Regions from separate parts of the Zhaonella formicivorans genome, predicted to be linked through region 3. Evidence: riboswitches for the same ligand, from Rfam matches in the RefSeq annotation. Region 3 holds a riboswitch; each other region holds the start of a gene.
What was found. Region 3 has a riboswitch for thiamine pyrophosphate ahead of thiC (phosphomethylpyrimidine synthase ThiC). Riboswitches for the same ligand answer to the same signal wherever they lie in the genome.
Positions count from the first base shown of each region.

Region 1: another riboswitch for thiamine pyrophosphate. It lies ahead of thiT (energy-coupled thiamine transporter ThiT); the one in region 3 lies ahead of thiC (phosphomethylpyrimidine synthase ThiC).
Region 2: another riboswitch for thiamine pyrophosphate. It lies ahead of thiW (energy coupling factor transporter S component ThiW); the one in region 3 lies ahead of thiC (phosphomethylpyrimidine synthase ThiC).

Region 1 is NZ_CP085524.1:1,944,683-1,947,952, forward strand. Features, by position in the region: gene cooS (anaerobic carbon-monoxide dehydrogenase catalytic subunit) at 1-418, opposite strand, end outside; gene thiT (energy-coupled thiamine transporter ThiT) at 981-1,511, opposite strand; TPP riboswitch at 1,560-1,673, opposite strand; gene EYS13_RS09595 (DUF4914 family protein) at 1,765-3,270, opposite strand, start outside.
Region 2 is NZ_CP085524.1:471,366-474,635, reverse strand. Features, by position in the region: gene cytX (putative hydroxymethylpyrimidine transporter CytX) at 1-241, opposite strand, end outside; gene thiD (bifunctional hydroxymethylpyrimidine kinase/phosphomethylpyrimidine kinase) at 241-1,041, opposite strand; gene thiW (energy coupling factor transporter S component ThiW) at 1,043-1,543, opposite strand; TPP riboswitch at 1,760-1,872, opposite strand; tRNA gene EYS13_RS02365 (tRNA-Leu) at 2,298-2,387, opposite strand; tRNA gene EYS13_RS02360 (tRNA-Cys) at 2,398-2,473, opposite strand; tRNA gene EYS13_RS02355 (tRNA-Gly) at 2,482-2,556, opposite strand; tRNA gene EYS13_RS02350 (tRNA-Phe) at 2,598-2,673, opposite strand; tRNA gene EYS13_RS02345 (tRNA-Asp) at 2,681-2,756, opposite strand; tRNA gene EYS13_RS02340 (tRNA-Val) at 2,760-2,835, opposite strand; gene speB (agmatinase) at 2,998-3,270, opposite strand, start outside.
Region 3 is NZ_CP085524.1:3,012,609-3,015,878, reverse strand. Features, by position in the region: gene purF (amidophosphoribosyltransferase) at 1-166, opposite strand, end outside; gene thiC (phosphomethylpyrimidine synthase ThiC) at 177-1,475, opposite strand; TPP riboswitch at 1,677-1,788, opposite strand; gene EYS13_RS14800 (pyruvoyl-dependent arginine decarboxylase) at 1,892-2,350, opposite strand; gene speD (adenosylmethionine decarboxylase) at 2,379-3,206, opposite strand.

The sequences.
Region 1 (3,270 bases), 1.1 Mb from region 3:
CATTCACCGAACCGGAAGTGTCCAGTTCCAACTGTTTGGCAAAGTGATACATTTTTTCTGTATCTTTGATTTTGTAGGGGGTCTGTCCTAAGGCGGTTGCCTTTAAAGTCCTGATTGCTTCGTAAGCCTGGTAGGAATAAGTAGATGTACCCATGACATTGCGCAAGAGCATATCCCTCATTGCCATGGCGTTACGGTCTATGCCGCAAACCCCCAGTACCGCCTCGGCCTTATCAGAAATCCGGCAAGGGCCGTTAGTGCACAGTTGACAGCTGACCCCGGCAACACAAAAGTTGCAGCGAATTTTTTCCTGGGGCGAGAACCTGTCAAAAGTGTTTGATATTTTGTCCTCTTTCAAGCGCTCATACATTTCCTGAACGGAAGGATGTACACTGACTTTTTCCGTGGTAAATTTCATCAGATCACCTCTCTAGTTTTTTCGAGGTTAGTATTTCCACTAGCCTGCAAAAAATGCTGGAATCGGTGACAAAAAAAGAGGGAAGCTGTATGCTTCCCTCAGACCGTCGACAAAGTATTATTAGCCCTCGCACAATTGTAACCCTTGTACCGCTGCTCCAAAGACTATCGCCAAGAGCGCTGGCCTGCTCAGGCTCTATGCAAGCCTTATGCACGACCGCATAAGGGCGACTAGACTTCTGCCGGCCCTAAAGGACTGGAATTTCTATGCATTATGAAACATAATGCTAGAAATTCTGGCGCGCTCACGCTTGGCACAAGCCAAGTCTTCTTTACGTTTGACTTCCAGCGGCACGCGGTGACGCGACTTCCTATCGCTCCACCGCTCTCGCGGCGTCCGTGCCGCTCGTCCGCTTCCAGTCAAACTCTTCGCAGAGCGCTCTAAGGCTTGTCATAATGTCGCAGCTACACACAATGGATTACAATTTTTGCATTTGTCTACAAGCTGAGGGAAGCCGTAAACTCCCCTCTCCTAATCATACTTCTAAACAAGTAATAACAAGCTACATCTGCTGAGCAACAAAATTTTTCAAGGGCTTATAAAGCACTCCCACTACCACAACAGAAATCACCAATTCGGGCAACAGGTAAGCGCCGTTATACAGGATTGAATAAACCCAAGGATTCATGCCGGGAGGAGCGTAGGATGCCCAGATAATTACCCCCGAAAGCACATGGGAAACGAAGCGGCCGAAAACAGCCAAAACTACTCCGGCAAAAGCCCCGGCATAGTTTTTTCTGGCCAAGCCGGCCAACCCCAGGAGCCCGAATGCTACCACATAATCGAGTAAAATTGAGAGTATATGGTAAGAATATTTTGGTCCCAGGATAAACTGGAGCGCCCCGTAAACCGCTCCGGCAAACAAACCAGGCCCGAGTCCCCACCTGAGGGCATAAATCATCACCGGCACCATGCTCCCTGCCGTTACAGACCCCCCGTAAGGGGCTTCGAAAATTTTTACATAGCTCAAAATTTGAGCTAAAGCAATTAATACTCCTGCCTCTACCATCGCTTTAGTCGACAGTTTCCCCATAAGATACCTCCTACAAATAAAAAAATGCTGCACTGGATAATGCAGCATTGTAAGTAGCTATAGTTTCCCTACGCTGGCATTACCCAGATCAGGTTCACGGGTCGTGAGTATCAGTAGGAACTCCCTCTCAGCCGGACTCATCCAGCACCCCTCACCTATGCAGTTCTAGACATATTTTACCATAAAGCTTTGTATTCTTCAATTATATTTTTATCTTTGTCGTGTTTATCTTTGTTATCAATAATCTTAATTCTTAATTCCCATATTCACAGGGAATCAGGCTAACGTACTCATCCAGCTTGGCATCGGAAAGGCAGGCTTCGATGATCTGCCGGCCAACGGGATGCAACTCAGATGTCAGGAAATGTTGCAATTCCCGCTTAAAGAAATCAGTCAGTATTTTGGCTCCGGCTTGGTAACCTTCCTCCCCTACCTCCGGCTGCAGGTCAACCTGGAGGAACACTTTGGGCAGGTAGGTCCCGTCAATCTTCAGCGAATCCAGAGCATATCCCAAGAGAGGGCATTTGGCGGGAGTCAATTGTTCTTTCCTGAATTTGGAACTGCCGCGCCGGGCAATATACTCCCTGGCCATCCATTCAGCCATAAAGCCCACTCTAAAGACACCTATATACTGGTTGGGAATCAAAATGTACCTGGTGCTTGGTGTATCCATAATTTGCTCCAGCAGGAGATTGGCCTGGTCCACCATTTTCCCGGTGGCAAAAGGCCAGTAAGAACCTACCCCTTCGCTGGTCATGCCCTCTGTATCAGTAATGCTGGGGTTGGAATGTCCCCTGGGGGCAACCAGCCTCCACAGCCAGGCGAGGCTAGGCGGCAGTACATGGAACAAGCCGATAATGCCGTAGTTCGGATTATCCCTGGTGCTGGGCGGGGTCCTTACCCCGAAACTGCGAATGTTGACTTCCACCGGTTCATTGACAGTGTTCGGGAAAAACCTCCTAGGAACAATGACCCTGGGGTTTGGGCAGGGTTTCCCCGGTTCATCCAGGGTGTGCTCCCAGATCAAGCAGGTCGAACCCGGTGCAGCGTCAATATTTAAAAAGATCAAAGGAGCAGGCGGGTGGATAGTTAATTCCTCAATTTGGGGATCAGTACCGTACTTTTTAATATGGTCAACCCTGATAAACCAGCCCGCTTCGGCATCGGTTACAACCAGCCGCTTTTTGCCGTCCTGCAGCCCTGGAGGACATAACGCCATGTCATCGGTCACAGGCTGCAGTTCAGAGCTGTCTGAAATTTCCAGGTAATGCCTTTCCCTGGTCACAATATTTTCTCCCAGCAGCACCTTACCGTCGGCTTCCCGGTGAAACTGCTGGAGCATCTCGCTCTTACCGCCGCCGCTGGCCCCTTCATGCATTATGGTAAAAATATTTTCGTAGGGAGTGATAACTTTAACGGTGGATCCATGCAGAGTAACCCAGCCTTCTGTTTCCCCGATGTTTAACAGCACGCCGTAAATGCCTTTTTTGGCGCTTGGCCCCGGATAGAGATTATAGGAGAAAAGCTCATGGATGTTTTCTCTCCTGTTATGCACCACCACCTGCTTATTGTCGAAATGGGTGTGGCGGAAAGGCGGCGCCACACAGACGATAGCTTTCGGGGTGAATTCAGGAGGGATACGGTCGGGAGACAAAAACTCCTGTAAATCAGCCAAAGCCGCTGCAAAAAAGCCGGCATTGGCGGGAGCAACCAAAAGGGCCGGGTACCCTAAGGTTGAGCCCCCTGCCATAAAAGGCAG
Region 2 (3,270 bases), 770 kb from region 3:
TCCCAAAGGATATCCTGGTTGACATGATAGCCGGGGCCTTTGTATTGGCACCAATTATCCCTCCCAGAGCCAAAATGCCAACGCCGATTGCGTGTCCTAAGAGAATAACCAAAAGTCCAGTGCTCAACCCCAAAGGGGCTAAAAGTCCCCCAGTCATGATTTCCGCAATGGAGATGGCTGCACCAAACCACAGCAAAAAGAAATTAAACACCGACAAACTGCCTTGTCCCTCTATATTCATTACAACACACCTGCTTTCTTATATAAAATATAAAAATGATTCGTGGGCCCAACTCCTTTTCCAATAGCCAAAGAATGCTCAATAGCAATCGTGATGTATTGTTTAGCCTTCTCTACTGCCTCCGGTACGGAATACCCCAGTGCCAAGTTAGAGGCAATAGCAGAGGATAAAGTGCAACCGGTGCCATGGGTATTTTTAGTATGGATCCGATGGGATTTGTAATGATGCATCTCTTTACCGTCAAAAAGCACATCAACGGCCTCTTCATCCAGATGCCCCCCCTTGACCAATACGTTACGAGGGCCCATTTGAAAAATCACTTCAGCAGCTTCTTCCATTTCTTGTATATTTCTAATCTCCATCCCTGTAATAGCCTGGGCTTCGTGAATATTAGGGGTAGCAATGACTGCTAATGGCAACAGTTCCGCAATTAAAGCTTCTTTAGCTTCCGGCTGCAAGAGATTAAAGCCGCTTTTAGAGATCATCACCGGATCCAGCACCACGTTCTTAGCCCCGAACTTCACCAGCCCATGGGCAATTGTCTTAATGGCATTTTCTTGTGAAACCATGCCGATTTTAACCGCATCTACCTGAATATCCTCAAATACCGCAGTTATCTGCTTTCCAATGATCTCCGGTTCTATATCCTGGACAGCCCACACCCCTTGGGTGTTTTGCGCCGTTACTGCAGTAATTACGCTCATGCCAAAAACACCATGGGCGGAGAAAGTTTTCAAATCAGCCTGAATCCCCGCACCGCCGCTGGAATCAGAACCCGCAATAGTTAACACTTTTTTCAACTTATACCTCTCCCTTCGTGAGCTCCTTTAATGCTTTGTTTCTTTCAAAAAGACTTAAGACCAAGTAGCCGATTATGCTTCCCCCTACCGTACTCATTAAAAAGGGAGCTACATAGAAGAAGGCGGCTACATCCTTACCCAGTAAGAGTTTAGCAATGGGGTACGCAGCAAGGGCTCCTAAAATACCCGTACCAAATATTTCGCCCAGAGCGGCCCATAAATTGCTGTGGGTACCTCGAAAGAGCAGCCCTGCCAAGAATGCCCCCAACATGCTGCCTGGAAAAGCTAGCAAAGAGCCGGTACCCAGTATATTCCTCAAAAGAGAAATGGCAAAAGCGTTGGCAACAGCATACCAGGGCCCTAAGAGTACCGCTGACAGGACATTGATGGCATGCTGCACGGGAAAAACTTTAGCTGCTCCCACAGGAATGTAGATAAGGTGGGCAGACAAGGTGCCGATAGCCACAAGCATGGCAGATAAAGTAAGGCTTTTGGTTTTCATGCAACTTCTCCTCCTCTTTACCTTTAGCGCTGCAGGCAGGGGGTGCCAGTGAACTTCATCAGTGGAAGTATTTTCCCCCCACTTATGCTGGTTAAACCAATCGGGTTCAAAACTTCCGTTGTCTTCCACTTAGATAAGCAGGAGGCTTGTGGAGTTTAGAACGGGAAACAAAAGCACGAACCCTGATTCAGGATTCGTGCTGAAGATGCGTAAATGAGATACACTAGCTGACTTTCCTCCGCTGGCATTATCCAGATCAGGTATAAGGGTTTAAGATATCATCGGATCTTTATCTCAGCCGGCCTCACCCAGCTCCCCTAGCGCTAAAAGATATTTAATTTTCTTTAAAATTATTCTAGCATAACTCTACTTAATCTTCAATATTTTTCCATAGGCGTAATCCTCATCTTTACCTCCTGGCTTTGCAAACATCAGCAGTAAGACGAATACTCCAAAAACTGTGATAAAATCCGGAACCCTCTCCTATTTCTTCCAAAATTCCTGTCATAAAAAGTTAATCTTAATATAAAATTAGAAGAAAATCCTCAATAAATAACCAATGGATGTATGATCATGTCTTTTTATAAGTTGCAAAAAAGAGGCAATCTATGCGCAGCTATGAAGATAAAACTTTGGAAAAAAGTTACTGCAGGTGCTGGAGGCTGCTCGTGTTGCCTGTGTATTACACTGACAGGATTAACCATATAAAAAAGGACTCGTGCAATTTCGTAAATCGACGAATCCCTTACATATCTGGTGCCCGGGACCGGAATCGAACCGGTACGGGATTTGAGGTCCCGCAGGATTTTAAGTCCTGTGCGTCTGCCAGTTCCGCCACCCGGGCAATATTTATTTGGAGGCGACGCCCGGATTTGAACCGGGGAATAAAGGATTTGCAGTCCTCCGCCTTAGCCACTTGGCTACGTCGCCACATAAAATGGAGCGGGAAACGAGATTCGAACTCGCGACCCTCGCCTTGGCAAGGCGATGCTCTACCACTGAGCTATTCCCGCATCAGCAAAGGCAAGGCCAAATCCCTGCCTGGTATTTTAAATGGTGCCTCAGGGCGGAATCGAACCGCCGACACGAGGATTTTCAGTCCTCTGCTCTACCAACTGAGCTACCGAGGCAAAACTATGGCGGAGCCGACGGGAATTGAACCCGCGATCTTCGGCGTGACAGGCCGACATGTTAACCGCTACACTACGGCTCCTCATGGTGGGCGATGACAGGATCGAACTGCCGACATCTTGCTTGTAAGGCAAGCGCTCTCCCAGCTGAGCTAATCGCCCTTGTTTACCGGAACAGAACTTATTTTATCTCATTCCGGCTAACTTGTCAATAATTTTTTATTCGTAATTCTACGGTAATTCTACGCACTTTGCCGTTCAGAACAGTTCCTATTATAGCATGGGCTAAAAACAAAAGTCAAACACTAACCCTTAACTGGGACCTTAAAACGCTAAGATAGCTTCCCGTACCAGTTTTGCCGCAAGCAAGGCTGTGCGCTGAGACTGATCGACCATAGGCAAAACCTCTACAATATCCATTCCCACTACCGGCAACTTGCTCATAATATTAATAGCCTTAATAATTTCCTTGGCAGTACATCCTCCCGGCTCAGGAGTGCCTGTACCCGGCGCAAATGCAGGATCAACTACGTCAATATCGATGGAAATATAGACTGGACTGCCTTTCCAATTCTCCACAACCTGCTCCAGCGGACC
Region 3 (3,270 bases):
GCCCATTCGCTACTGCTATGCCCGCGCTTTCCTGCCCCCGGTGCTGGAGTGCACAGAGCCCGTAGTAAGTATGACGGGCAACATCCTCACCGGGAGCATAGATACCGAACACCCCGCATTCCTCGCGGGGTTTATCTTCTTCTAAAGGGAATACAGCCTTTTTCATCTTTGTAAACTTAACAACCTGTAAATGTAGTTCCCAGATATTCGCTGATCAGCTTGTAGGCGCAGAACTTGCCACACATGGTGCAGCATTCCTGATCATCTTCATTTTTCTCTTTGCGCATTTTAGCCGCTTTTTCAGGGTCCATAGATAAGTCAATTTGCTTTTGCCAGTCCAATCCTTTCCTGGCTTTGGCCATTTCCAGATCCCACTCCCAGGCGCCTTTTACACCTTTGACAATATCGGCGGCATGGGCTGCGATCCTGGCTGCAATTACCCCCTCTTTCACATCTTCCACCGTAGGCAGGCCAAGATGTTCCGCCGGTGTCACATAACAGAGAAAGTCAGCGCCTGACGAAGCTGCTATAGCGCCGCCTATGGCAGAGGTAATATGATCATACCCCGGTGCTACATCGGTCACTATAGGCCCTAACACATAAAAAGGCGCATTATAGCATAATGTCTTTTCCAGCTTCATGTTGGCTTCAATTTGGTCTAGAGGCACATGGCCAGGACCTTCTACCATCACTTGAACTCCTGCTTCCCTTGCCCTTTTTACCAGTCCTCCCAGGATCATTAATTCTTGAATTTGCGGAGCATCGGTAGCATCTGCCAGACACCCGGGCCTTAACCCATCTCCAAGGCTTAGAGTAACATCATACTTTTTAGCGATTTCCAAAAGCCGGTCGAATTCTTCATATAAGGGGTTCTGTTTTTGGTTATGCAACATCCAAGCCGTGATAAAAGATCCTCCCCGGGAAACAATGTCCATAACTCTACCCTTTTCTTTTAATTCCTCGATGACTTCCAAATTTACACCGCAGTGAACGGTAATAAAATCCACACCGTCCGCACAGTGTTTTTCAATGCCGGCAAAAATATCATCTGCCGTCATTTCAATCATGCCTTTGCCCTTTCTCTGGTTCTCCACCAGAACTTGATACATTGGAACAGAACCAACCATCACAGGACTGGCCTCAATAATCTTTTTTCTAACCTGGTCAATATCTCCTCCTGTGCTTAAATCCATCACCGAATTTGCTCCTGCCTTAATGGCTGCATGCAATTTTTCCAGTTCCTTTTCTACTTCCGGATAAGCATCGGATGTACCAAGATTAGCATTTACCTTGGTAGATAAACCTTTCCCTACAGCCATAGGGGTAATTCCTTTGTGGTTTACATTACAGGGTAATACTGCTTCCCCTGAGGCGATTTTTTCCCGCAGTTCTTCCGCAGATATCTTTTCGAACCGGGCCGCTTTCTCCATTTCCTCCGTGATAATACCTTTTTTAGCCGCTTCCAGTTGGGTCATTGTCTTCACACCTTTCTTAGGATAAATTCAAAAAAGAGAATAGCTTTGAACACATTAACACTTAGTTAGACATAAGGATCCCCCCCAGTTAATGGTTACCAGCTTAATTCAGTTGTCATTTTCCGGGAAATAACGCCAAAATAAAAAGCACAAATCCCAGGTGAGATTTGTGCTAACAATTCAACGTACAAAATAATTTGTACATGATACGCGTCACTTCCCTACGCTGGCATTATCCAGATCAGGTTCAAGGGTCAAAGAATTCATCGGTTCTTCATCTCAGCTGACCTCTTCAGCTCCCCTAGTGCAAGATGCAGTTTTATTTAAATTTATCTTTATTTTAGCCTATATCTAATACAAAAACAAGCAAAAAATACAAATAAAGGTAAGAGGTTGTGGAAGCAGTTTTTTAACTGCTAATACCACATGGGTGCCGCTGCCACAGCGCACCCTATTTTTTGTACGGTATGTTCTGCTGCCGAGATTTTAATTTCTTTCAATTCCATTTTTCTCATGGCAAAAGACTCTTGAACCATGCCTTGGATTTTCTCTTCCGCCTCTTGCCTGGTAAGTTTGCCTACTAACTCCATAATTATTCCGAAAGAACTTTCAGATAGGCCCACTGCTATGGCAGCCGCAATCGTGGTACCCGGTTCGGTGCAGACAATAGTACCATAAGCGGTAGGTACCATGGCCCCCGCTGGGAACTCAAGACCGGGCGCAAATTGGGCACCGGGGGGAAGGATGCTGCTGACTTTCAGCAAATTTATGTTTCCGATGCCGGCCTTTAACAACGCCCCGTCAAAAGCAGTTAACTCAGAATCACCTTCCGCACAGCCGCTAGTCACAAAAAATTTTTTGGGAATTGGAAGCATATAATCAACTCCTCGAAACATTTTTCAATTAGCCCCTGACTGTCGGCATATTCTTACCATAATATATTTCCAGCATTTCCTTTTTGATGCGCTGCTTGATTTTTTTCCGTTCTGCCGGTGGCAGTTCTTTCTTGGCAGTCCCGAATAAATAATGGTCCAAATCGAATTCCTTAAGAATCATCTTGGTATGAAAGATATTCTCCTGATAAATATTTACATCGATCATCTGGTATAGTTCCCGGGTTTTACCGGTCATATAGTTTTGGATGGAGTTAATCTTATGGTCGATATAATATTTTTTGCCGTTTACATCCCGGGTAAACCCCCTGACCCGGTAATCGATAATGGCGATGTCCGGTTCAAAGCTGGTGATTAAATAATTTAAGGCTTTAAGGGGTGATATCTGGCCGCAAGTGGAAACGTCTATGTCAGCACGGAACGTGCTAATGCCTTTGTAGGGATGGCTTTCCGGATAAGTATGGACTGTAATATGGCTTTTGTCCAAATGTCCCACAACCGCTTCCGACGAAGGTCCCGGTGACTCATTATCAACTACATTCACCGGCTGTTCATGCAGCACCTCATTTTCTGCCACCAGCATGGTAACGCTTGCCCCTTGCGGGTCATAGTCCTGGTTGGCCACGTTGAGCACGTTGGCACCGATGATTTTAGCCACATCTGTCAAAATGCTTACTAACCGGTCCGCGTTATACTCCTCGTCTATGTATTCAATATATTCCTTTTGGTGTTCAGGACTTAAGGTATAGCAGATGTCATACAAATTAAAGCTCAGCGTTTTGGTCAGGTTATTAAACCCATAGAGCTTCAATTTCTTGTTTATTGGTTTAATTTTCACAGGTTGTCTCCTTCCACTTGTCTAAATCTTCACCACCTAAAATATTGTGCAGTTCTAGGAAAAA